DNA from 3 places in the Variovorax sp. 38R genome. Region 3 is predicted to be linked to each of the others. Evidence: predicted binding sites of a transcription regulator. Region 3 holds the regulator's gene; each other region holds the start of a gene.

Region 1 (3,274 bases), 1.7 Mb from region 3:
CTACGGCCAGGGCTTCTGGTCGCAGCAGTGGCTGGGGTTGAAGCGGCTGTTCGGCCGCGCCTGAGCGCGCTGCGAGGCACGGCCAGGGCGCAGAGGCCTTACGTTATCCTCGAACCTCATGCGCCTGCTCCTCGACTCCTTCTGGCGCGCGGTCGCCTATTGCATGCTCCCGCGCGTGATCGTGCTGTCGCTCCTGCCGTTGGCGCTCATGGTGCTGCTGGCCGCGGGGCTCGGTTACTTCTACTGGGACGCAGCCGTCGTCTGGACGCGCGAAGCCCTCGACGCCTGGCCGTTGCTGTCCAGCTTCTGGGCCTGGATCGGGCGCCTCTTCTCGAGCGACGTCACGGCCGCGCTGGCGCCGCTGGTGGTGGTGTTCGGTGTCACGCCGCTCATCGTGGTGCTGTCGCTGCTGATCGTGGCCGGCTTCATGGCGCCGGCGCTCACCAAGCTCGCGGCCGAACGGCGCTTTCCGACGCTCGAACAGAAGAAGGGCGCCTCGTTCTTCGGCAGCGTGATGCGCTCGCTCGCCGCCACCGTGCTGGCGCTGATCGCCCTCGTGGTGTCGATGCCGCTGTGGCTCATTCCGCCGCTGGTGCTGATCCTGCCGCCGCTGATCTGGGGCTGGCTCACCTACCGGGTGATGAGCTTCGACGCGCTGGCCGAGCACGCCAGCCCTGAAGAACGCGCCGCGCTGCTGCGTGCCCACCGGTTGCCGTTGCTGTGCATCGGCGTGCTGTGCGGCTACCTGGGCGCCGCGCCGAGCATCGTCTGGGCCTCGGGCCTGCTGTTCGCCGCCGCCTTCTTCGTGCTGGTGCCGATCGCCATCTGGATCTACACGCTGGTCTTCGCTTTCTCTGCGCTCTGGTTCGCCCACTACTGCCTGGACGCGCTGGCCCAGATGCGCGCCCAGCGCGCCGCGCTGCAGCCCGCAACCGGCAGCGGCGAGGCACCGGCCCTCGAGGCGGCCGAAGCCACCGAGGCCAACAAGGCCGCTCTTTCTCAATGGGGTTCACCATGACACGCGCATTCGGTCTCATCGTCGTCGGCGACGAGATCCTTTCCGGCAAGCGGGCCGACAAGCACATGGCCAAGGTCATCGAGCTGTTGGCCGCGCGCGGCCTGCAGCTGGGCTGGGCCGAGTACGTGGGCGACGAGCCCACGCGGATCACCGCGGCCCTGATGCGCGCCTTTGCCTCCGGCGACATCGTGTTCTCGACCGGCGGCATCGGCGCCACGCCCGACGACCACACCCGCCAATGCGCCGCCCAGGCCCTGCGCGTGCCGCTGGCGCTGCACCCCGAAGCCGAAGTGCTGATCCGCGAGCGGATGCAGGACACCGCGAAGGAGCAGGGCGTGCCCTACGAGCCCGACCGGCCCGACAACATCCACCGCCTGAACATGGGCGTGTTTCCGCAGGGCGCGTCGATCATCCGCAACCCGTACAACAAGATCCCGGGTTTCAGCGTCGAGCACGTGCATTTCGTGCCGGGCTTTCCGGTCATGGCCTGGCCGATGATCGAGTCGGTGCTCGACAGCCGTTATGCCGATCTGTTCACCCGCAACGCCATCGCCGAGAAGTCCGTGATCGTTTTCGGTGCGATGGAAGCCACCCTCACGCCCCTGATGCAGGCCATCGAGCAGGCCCACGCCGGCATCAAGGTGTTCAGCCTCCCCAGCGTGGATCACCCGCAGTACGGGCGTCACATTGAGCTGGGCGTCAAGGGCGAACCCGCGCGGCTCGATGCCGCCTATGGCCAGCTGATCGAAGGTCTGCACACCTTTGATGCGAAGCTTGGCCCCGAATTGGTGCGTTAATTCGTATTGCACCAGTTTGGTGATTAATTCCTTTTCCGGCAGCCCCTGGGCCGTCACCCGGGCCTCATCCGGCGGGGTGACAATGGCACAGAAACTGCATCCTTCCGTTCCCGTATTCCTAACCACCATCCAACTCAGGAGAAACTGATGGCAAAGACCGTCGCCGATGTACTCAAGCTCGTCAAGGAAAACGAGGTCAAGTTCGTCGACTTGCGCTTCACCGACACCCGCGGCAAGGAACAGCACGTCACCGTGCCCGTGTCGCATTTCGATGAAGACAAATTCACCTCGGGCCACGCGTTCGACGGTTCGTCCATCGCCGGTTGGAAGGGCATCGAAGCCTCGGACATGCAGCTCATGCCCGACCCGAACACCGCCAACATCGACCCCTTCTTCGAAGAAACGACGCTGATCCTGACCTGCGACGTGATCGATCCGGCCGACGGCAAGGCCTACGAGCGCGACCCGCGCTCGCTCGCCAAGCGCGCCGAGGCGTACATGAAGGCTTCCGGTCTGGGCGACACCGCCTTCTTCGGTCCGGAACCCGAATTCTTCGTGTTCGACGGCGTGCGCTGGAAGAACGACATGTCGGGCTGCTTCGTGAAGATCGATTCCGAAGAAGCTTCGTGGAACACCGACAAGGAATACGAGCACGGCAACAGCGGCCACCGTCCCGCAGTCAAGGGCGGCTACTTCCCCGTGCCCCCGGTCGACAGCCTGCACGACATGCGCTCGGAAATGTGCCTGGTGCTCGAATCGCTGGGCATCCCGGTCGAAGTGCATCACCACGAAGTGGCCAACGCCGGCCAGCTCGAAATCGGCACCAAGTTCAGCACGCTGGTCCAGCGCGCCGACTGGGTTCAGCTGCAGAAGTACGTGATCCACAACGTGGCCCACGCCTACGGCAAGACCGCCACCTTCATGCCCAAGCCCATCGTCGGCGACAACGGCTCCGGCATGCACGTGCACCAGTCGGTCTGGAAGGACGGCAAGAACCTGTTCGCCGGCGACGGCTACGCAGGCCTGTCTGACTTCGCGCTGCACTACATCGGCGGCATCATCAAGCACGCCCGTGCCCTGAACGCCATCACGAACCCCGGCACCAACAGCTACAAGCGCCTGGTGCCCGGCTTCGAAGCCCCGGTGAAGCTGGCCTACTCGGCCAAGAACCGCTCGGCCTCGATCCGCATCCCGTTCGTGGCCAACCCGAAGGGCCGCCGCGTCGAAGCGCGCTTCCCCGATCCGCTGATGAACCCGTACCTGGGCTTTGCCGCGCTGCTGATGGCCGGCCTGGACGGCGTGGAAAACAAGATCCATCCGGGCGAAGCCGCCAGCAAGGACCTGTACCACCTGCCGCCGGAAGAAGACGCGCTGATCCCGACCGTCTGCCACAGCCTGGACCAGGCCCTGGAGCACCTGGACAAGGACCGTGCGTTCCTGACCAAGGGCGGCGTGTTCA
Region 2 (3,274 bases), 310 kb from region 3:
GCTGGCCACGCGGCCGCCGTGGCGGGCGAGGACCTCCGAGAGCCAGGCCCGCTGGAAGGCCTCGGTCGCCTCGCGCAGCGTGCCGCCTGCGGTTGCAAGCCCCGCGTGTTCGCTCGCCAGGGCCCGCTCTGGCGCCGCCACGGGCGCTGTCGCGGCGGCGGTCTCCAGCGCCAGATGGTGCGGTTCGATGGCCGTCCAGCGCGAACCGCGCGGCTGTTCCCTGAACGCCCGCAGCGACGCACGGCTGATCACATGTTCGAGTTCGCGCACATTACCCGGCCAGCCGTGCGCCAGCAGGGCGGCCTTCGACGCCGGCGAGAGCCGCAGGTTGCGCGCGCCCAGCCGGTGCTGGTTCTCCTCGAGAAAGCTGCCGGCGAGCACGAGCACGTCGCGCCCGCGTTCGCGCAGCGGCGCGACGACGAGCGGATAGACCGACAGCCGGTGGTACAGGTCGGCGCGAAACCGGCCCTGCGCAATCGCTGCGGGCAGGTCGCGGTTGGTGGCCGCGATCACGCGCACGTCGACCTTGCGCATGCGGTCGCTGCCGGGCCGCTGCACCTCGCCGCTTTGCAGCACGCGCAGCAGCTTGGCCTGCACGCTCAGCGGCAACTCGCCGACTTCGTCGAGAAAGAGCGTGCCGCCGTCGGCGATCTCGAACTTGCCGTCGCGGTCCTGCACGGCGCCGGTGAACGCGCCGCGCTTGTGGCCGAAGAGTTCGCTGTCGGCCAGCGTCTCGGGCAGCGCCGCGCAGTTGACCTGCACCAGCGGCTGCTCGCTGCGCCGCGAGCGCGCGTGCAGGCGCTGCGCGACGAGGTCCTTGCCCACGCCGGTTTCGCCGAGCAGCAGCACCGTGAGGTCGGACACGGCGACCGTGTCGATCTCGTCGCACAGCTGCTTCATCGCCGGGCTGCTGCCCAGCAGCTCGCGGGGCGCGCCGCGGCCTGCGCGCAGCGCCTGCGCCACGGCCTGCTCGCGCATCGCGCGCGCCTGCATTTCGCGGATCGTGTGGGCGGCCTCGATGCCGGTCTCGACGAGGGTGACCAACGCCTCCATCTGCGCCGGGCTCACGGCATCGAAGGCGTGCGGTTCCAGGGCATCCAGCGTGAGCAGACCCCAGAGGGCGCCGCGCAGGCGCAGCGGCGCGCCCATGCAGTCGTGCACCGGCAGGATGCCCGGCTGGCCGGCGACGAGGCCGTCGTACGGGTCGGGCAGGTTGCTGTCGTGGGCGAAACGCAGGCCCCGTTCGCTGCCGAGCAGGCGCGCAAAACGCGGATGGGCGGCCACGGGAAACTGGCGCCCGAGGGTTTCATCGCTCAGGCCGTCGACCGCGACGGGTTTCAGCACGTCGACGTCGAGCTGCAGCAGCGCGGCGGCATCGCAGCGGACCAGTCCGCGCGCGGCGGCGAGAAGCGATCGGTAGCGGGCGGCCTCGGCTTCGGGCTCGGTGGTCGAATCGACACGGTTTGCGGTCATATATACAACGCTTGATTTGTTGTTAATTTGACCACGCCTGATAAATCCCCAATGACGTCAAGCACTTGCAACGGCCTTCCGGCTGGCACGGATCGTGAGATGACACAGGCATCTCCAACCGAAGGAACGCCAGACCATGCACCCGCAAACCATCGCCATCGTCAAGTCCACCGTGCCCGCGCTGAAGGCCCACGGCGAGGCCATCACCCGCCACTTCTACAAGATCATGTTCGAGGGCCATCCGCAGGTGAAGGCCTTCTTCAACGAAGCGCACCAGGCCGCCGGCACGCAGGCGCGCGCGCTGGCGGGTGCCGTCATCGCGTACGGCGCGCACATCGACCGGCTGGACGAGATCGCCGGCGCCCTGCCCCGGATCATCCAGAAGCACGCGGCGCTGGGCGTGCTGCCCGAGCACTACCCGATCGTCGGCCACTACCTGCTGCGCGCCGTGAAAGAGGTGCTCGGCGATGCCGCCACCGACGAGGTGATTGCGGCGTGGGGCGAGGCCTATGAATCGCTGGCGAGCCTGCTCATCGCCGCGGAAGAAGCCGTCTACAGCGCCAATGCGGCGCAGACCGGCGGATGGCGCGGCACGCGCGAATTCCGCGTGGCGCGGCGCGAAGACGAAAGCGAAGTCATCACCTCGTTCTACCTGGAGCCCGAGGACGGCGGCCCGCTGCTGGCGTTCTCGCCGGGGCAGTACCTCACGCTGGTGCTGGAGATCGACGGCCAGCCGGTGCGGCGCAACTACTCGCTGTCCGACGCGCCGGGCAAGCCGTGGTACCGCATCAGCGTGAAGAAGGAAGAAGGCGGTCGCGCCTCGAACTGGCTGCACGAGGCCGCCGTGATCGGCACGCAGCTGCAGGCGCAGGCACCGTGCGGCGACTTCGTGTTGCAGCCCGCCGGCGAGCAGGCGCGCCCGCTGGTGCTGGTGACGGGCGGCGTGGGCATCACACCCGCGATGAGCATGCTCGAATCGATGGCGCACACGGGCCGGCCGGTGCACTTCGTCCACGCGGCCCGGCACGGCGGCGCGCATGCGTTCCGCGCCCGCGTGGATGCGTTGGCAAAGCGGCATGCGAACGTGAAGCCGCTGTATGTCTACGACGCGCCGCGCGACACCGACACGCCGCACGCGACCGGCTTCGTCACCCGTGAGCTGCTGGCCGGGCTGCTGCCGGAAGACCGTGACGTCGACCTGTACTTTCTCGGACCGAAGCCCTTCATGAAGGCGGTCTATGCCAACGGGCTGGCGCTCGGCGTGCCCAAGCAGCAGCTGCGTTACGAGTTCTTCGGGCCACTCGAAGCCCTGGAGGCGTGAAGACGGGAAAGCCCGCAACACCCTCGCGCTGAAACGGTCGCGGGCTGGTCTCACAATGCGCGCTGTCCGTCCGACAAACGCATTGATCCAAGGAGATTCCATGAAGGCCCAGAACATCCTCCAGACCATCGGCAACACGCCGCACATCCGCATCAACCGCCTGTTCGGTCACGCGAAGCAGCAGGTCTGGATCAAGTCGGAGCGCGCCAACCCCGGCGGCTCGATCAAGGACCGCATCGCGCTCGCGATGGTCGAAGACGCCGAGAAGAGCGGCGCGCTGAAACCCGGCGGCACGATCGTCGAGCCGACCTCGGGCAACACCGGCATCGGCCTGGCGATGGTCGCGGCCGTCAAGGGCTACAAGCTGATCCTGGTGATGCCCGACAGCATGTCCATCGAGCGCCGCCGCCTGATGCTGGCCTACGGCGCCACCTTCGACCTCACGCCGCGCGCCAACGGCATGAAGGGCTCCATCGCCCG
Region 3 (3,274 bases):
CCCGGCAGCCGCCTCGTGGCGCGCGGCCTCAAGAAGAGCTACGGCAGCCGCACGGTCGTGAAAGACGTTTCGCTCGATGTGCAGAAGGGTGAGGTCGTCGGACTGCTCGGCCCCAACGGCGCGGGCAAGACCACCTCGTTCTACATGATCGTCGGGCTGGTGCGCGCCGATGCCGGCGAGATCACCATCGACGGCGAGCCCATCGCCCACATGCCCATTCACCGCCGCGCGCGCATGGGCCTGAGCTACCTGCCGCAGGAAGCCTCGATCTTCCGCAAGCTCACGGTCGAGGAAAACGTGCGTGCCGTGCTCGAGCTGCAGCGCGAGCCCGACGCCAACGGCCGCATGGTGCCGTTGTCGAAGCAGGCCACCGAAGAGCGACTGGCCGACCTGCTGTCCGACCTGCGCGTCGATCACCTGCGCGATTCGCCCGCGCTCGCGCTGTCGGGCGGCGAGCGCCGCCGCGTCGAAATTGCACGCGCGCTGGCCACGCAACCGCGCTTCATCCTGCTGGACGAGCCCTTCGCCGGCATCGACCCGATCGCCGTGATCGAGATCCAGCGGATCATCAGTTTCCTGAAAGAGCGCGGCATCGGCGTGCTCATCACCGACCACAACGTGCGTGAAACGCTGGGCATCTGCGATCACGCGTTCATCATCAGCGACGGGCACGTGCTGGCACAAGGCACACCCTCGGAGATCGTCGACAACGCCGAGGTACGCAGGGTGTACCTGGGCGAGCACTTCCGCATGTAAGGGAGGGGCGCGTCTCCATGAAGCAAGGGCTGTCCCTTCGCGTCTCGCAGCATCTGGCGCTCACGCCGCAGCTGCAGCAGTCCATTCGCCTGCTCCAACTCTCCACGCTCGAACTGAGCCAGGAGGTGGAGCAGATGCTGGACGAGAACCCGTTCCTCGAACGCACCGCGGAAGAAGCGGCGCGCGAGGAATTCGGGCTCGATGCTGTCGACACGCCCGTGCCGCGCGACGACGGTGGTGACAGCGGCGAGGGCGATTTCGCGCCGTCCGCCCCCAGTGCCTCCACCGCTTCCAGCGAAGCGACCACGTCCACACCGGAATCCGACGGCCCCGCCGCCGAGATCACCGAGCGCGAGCCCGACTGGGAAGGCGACGGCACCGTCGAGATGGCGCCCGACGACAGCGAGTGGGGCAGCGACGCGCCCGCACGCCAGAACAACCTCGGCGATGACGAGCGCGCCGACGCCACCGAACTCGCGCGCAGCCAGGAGTCGCTGCAATCGTTCCTGCACCGCCAGGCGCTGACCCTGCGGCTCAACGAAAACGACTGCGCCGCGCTGCGCTTTTTGATCGAATCGCTCAACGACGACGGCTACCTCGAAGACTCGCTGCCCGCATTGGCCTCGGGCCTGGCGGGCGACGACAACGACCAGTTCGACGACCTCGTGCACCACTTTCAGGTGGCGCTCGGCCTGCTGCAGAGTCTGGAGCCCGTCGGTGTCGGCGCGCGCGACCTCGGCGAATGCCTGAGCATCCAGCTGAAGGCGCTCGCGAACGAAGACGAGACCGAGGCCGAAGCGCTCGTGCGCAAGACCGCCATCGCGATCTGCAAGCAGCCGATGGAGCTGCTCGCGCGGCGCGACTTCAAGCGCCTGGCCACGCTCACGCGCACGAACGAAGAGCTGGTGCGCTCGGCGCTGCAGATCATTGCGCGCCTGGAGCCCAAGCCGGGCCGCCGTTTTGTCGACGTCGAACGCAACATCGTCGTGCCCGACGTGATCGTCACCAAGACGGGCCGCGGCACCAACATCAAGTTCCGCGTCATGCTGAACCCCGAGGTCATGCCGCGCCTGCGCGTGCACGACATCTACGCCGGTGCGCTCAAGGCGCACAAGGGCGAGGGCAGCCAGGCGCTGTCGCAGCGGCTGCAGGAGGCGCGCTGGTTCATCAAGAACATCCAGCAGCGCTTCGACACCATCCTGCGCGTGAGCAACGCCATCGTCGAACGGCAGAAGAGCTACTTCGTGCACGGCGAACTCGCGATGCGCCCGCTGGTGCTGCGCGAGATCGCCGACGAGCTGGGCCTGCACGAATCGACCATCTCGCGCGTGACCACCGCCAAGTACATGTCGACGCCCTTCGGCACCGTCGAGCTCAAGTACTTCTTCGGTTCGGCGCTGGGCACCGAGACCGGCGGCAACGCGTCGAGCACAGCAGTGCGCGCGCTCATCAAGCAGTTCGTGAGCTCCGAGAGCATCAAGAAGCCGCTGTCCGACAGCCAGATTTCCGAGATGCTGAAAGAGCAGGGCATCGAGTGCGCGCGCCGCACCGTGGCCAAGTACCGCGAAGCGCTGCGCATCGCGCCCGCCAACCTGCGCAAGGCCCTGTAGAAAGCCGACGATGACCCGTCGCCTGCTGTCGCGCTGTGGGCATTGGGTTTTCGTCATCGCGGCGGCGTTGCTGTTCACCGGCTGCGCCACGCTGCCCGACGAAGCACCGCGCGCACCCACCCAGGCCATCGCCGTCTCGGCCGACACTGCGCTCGGCAAGATCGCGCTGGCCTCGCAGCCCGACCCCGACCTCAGCGGCTTTCGCCTCATGCCCGGTGGCGACTTCGCCTTCGACACGCGGCTGCAGCTCGCGCGCCGCGCGCAGCGCACGCTCGACGTGCAGTACTACCAGATCGAGAACGACGAGACCGGTCGCTACCTGCTGCGCACCCTGCGCGACGCCGCCCAGCGCGGCGTGCGCGTGCGCCTGTTGATGGACGACCTGTACACGTCCGGCGAAGACGAGCTGCTGCTCGGCCTGGCCGCCACGCCGAACGTGGAGCTGCGCCTGTTCAACCCGTTCCCGGCCGGGCGCGGCAGCCTGCTCAAGCGCTTCACCGCGTCGCTGTTCGACTTCAGCCGCGTCAATCGCCGCATGCACAACAAGCTCTTCATCGCCGACGGCGCGATGGCGGTGGCGGGCGGGCGCAACATCGGCAACCAGTACTTCCGGCGCACCTCGGGCCAGAACTTCATCGATCTCGACACCTTCGTCACGGGCGCATTGATCCCGCGCCTGGGCGTGCTGTTCGACCAGTACTGGAACAGCCCGCACGTGCGCCCGATCGGCTCCGTCGTGCGCACCGACCTGCCGCGCGAAGAACTGCAGCGCCGCTTCGACGCCGCCACCGGCCCCGACACCACACCCCCGCCGCCCAAGCCCGCGCCCAACGACCTGCTCGGCTACAGCCCGGTGGCCGACGACCTTGATGCCGGCAAGCTCGGCCTGATCTGGACCACCGCCGAGG

What was found. Region 3 encodes sigma-54, which starts transcription at its own class of promoters, with help from an activator protein. Its sites were predicted from a motif close to TGGCANGNAANCTGCTTT; they were not measured.
Region 1: a site for sigma-54 is predicted at 1,899-1,916, ahead of glnA (type I glutamate--ammonia ligase). Genes of this name have one in related genera too.
Region 2: a site for sigma-54 is predicted at 1,557-1,574, ahead of hmpA (NO-inducible flavohemoprotein). Genes of this name have one in related genera too.

What each region holds. Positions count from the first base shown of each region.
Region 1 is NZ_CP062121.1:2,009,498-2,012,771, forward strand. It holds gene IG196_RS08955 (sterol desaturase family protein) at 1-64, shown strand, start outside; gene IG196_RS08960 (EI24 domain-containing protein) at 119-1,018, shown strand; gene IG196_RS08965 (competence/damage-inducible protein A) at 1,015-1,815, shown strand; gene glnA (type I glutamate--ammonia ligase) at 1,963-3,274, shown strand, end outside.
Region 2 is NZ_CP062121.1:617,391-620,664, reverse strand. It holds gene norR (nitric oxide reductase transcriptional regulator NorR) at 1-1,473, opposite strand, end outside; gene hmpA (NO-inducible flavohemoprotein) at 1,610-2,794, shown strand; gene cysK (cysteine synthase A) at 2,895-3,274, shown strand, end outside.
Region 3 is NZ_CP062121.1:305,442-308,715, forward strand. It holds gene lptB (LPS export ABC transporter ATP-binding protein) at 1-756, shown strand, start outside; gene rpoN (RNA polymerase factor sigma-54) at 774-2,366, shown strand; gene IG196_RS01350 (phospholipase D family protein) at 2,377-3,274, shown strand, end outside.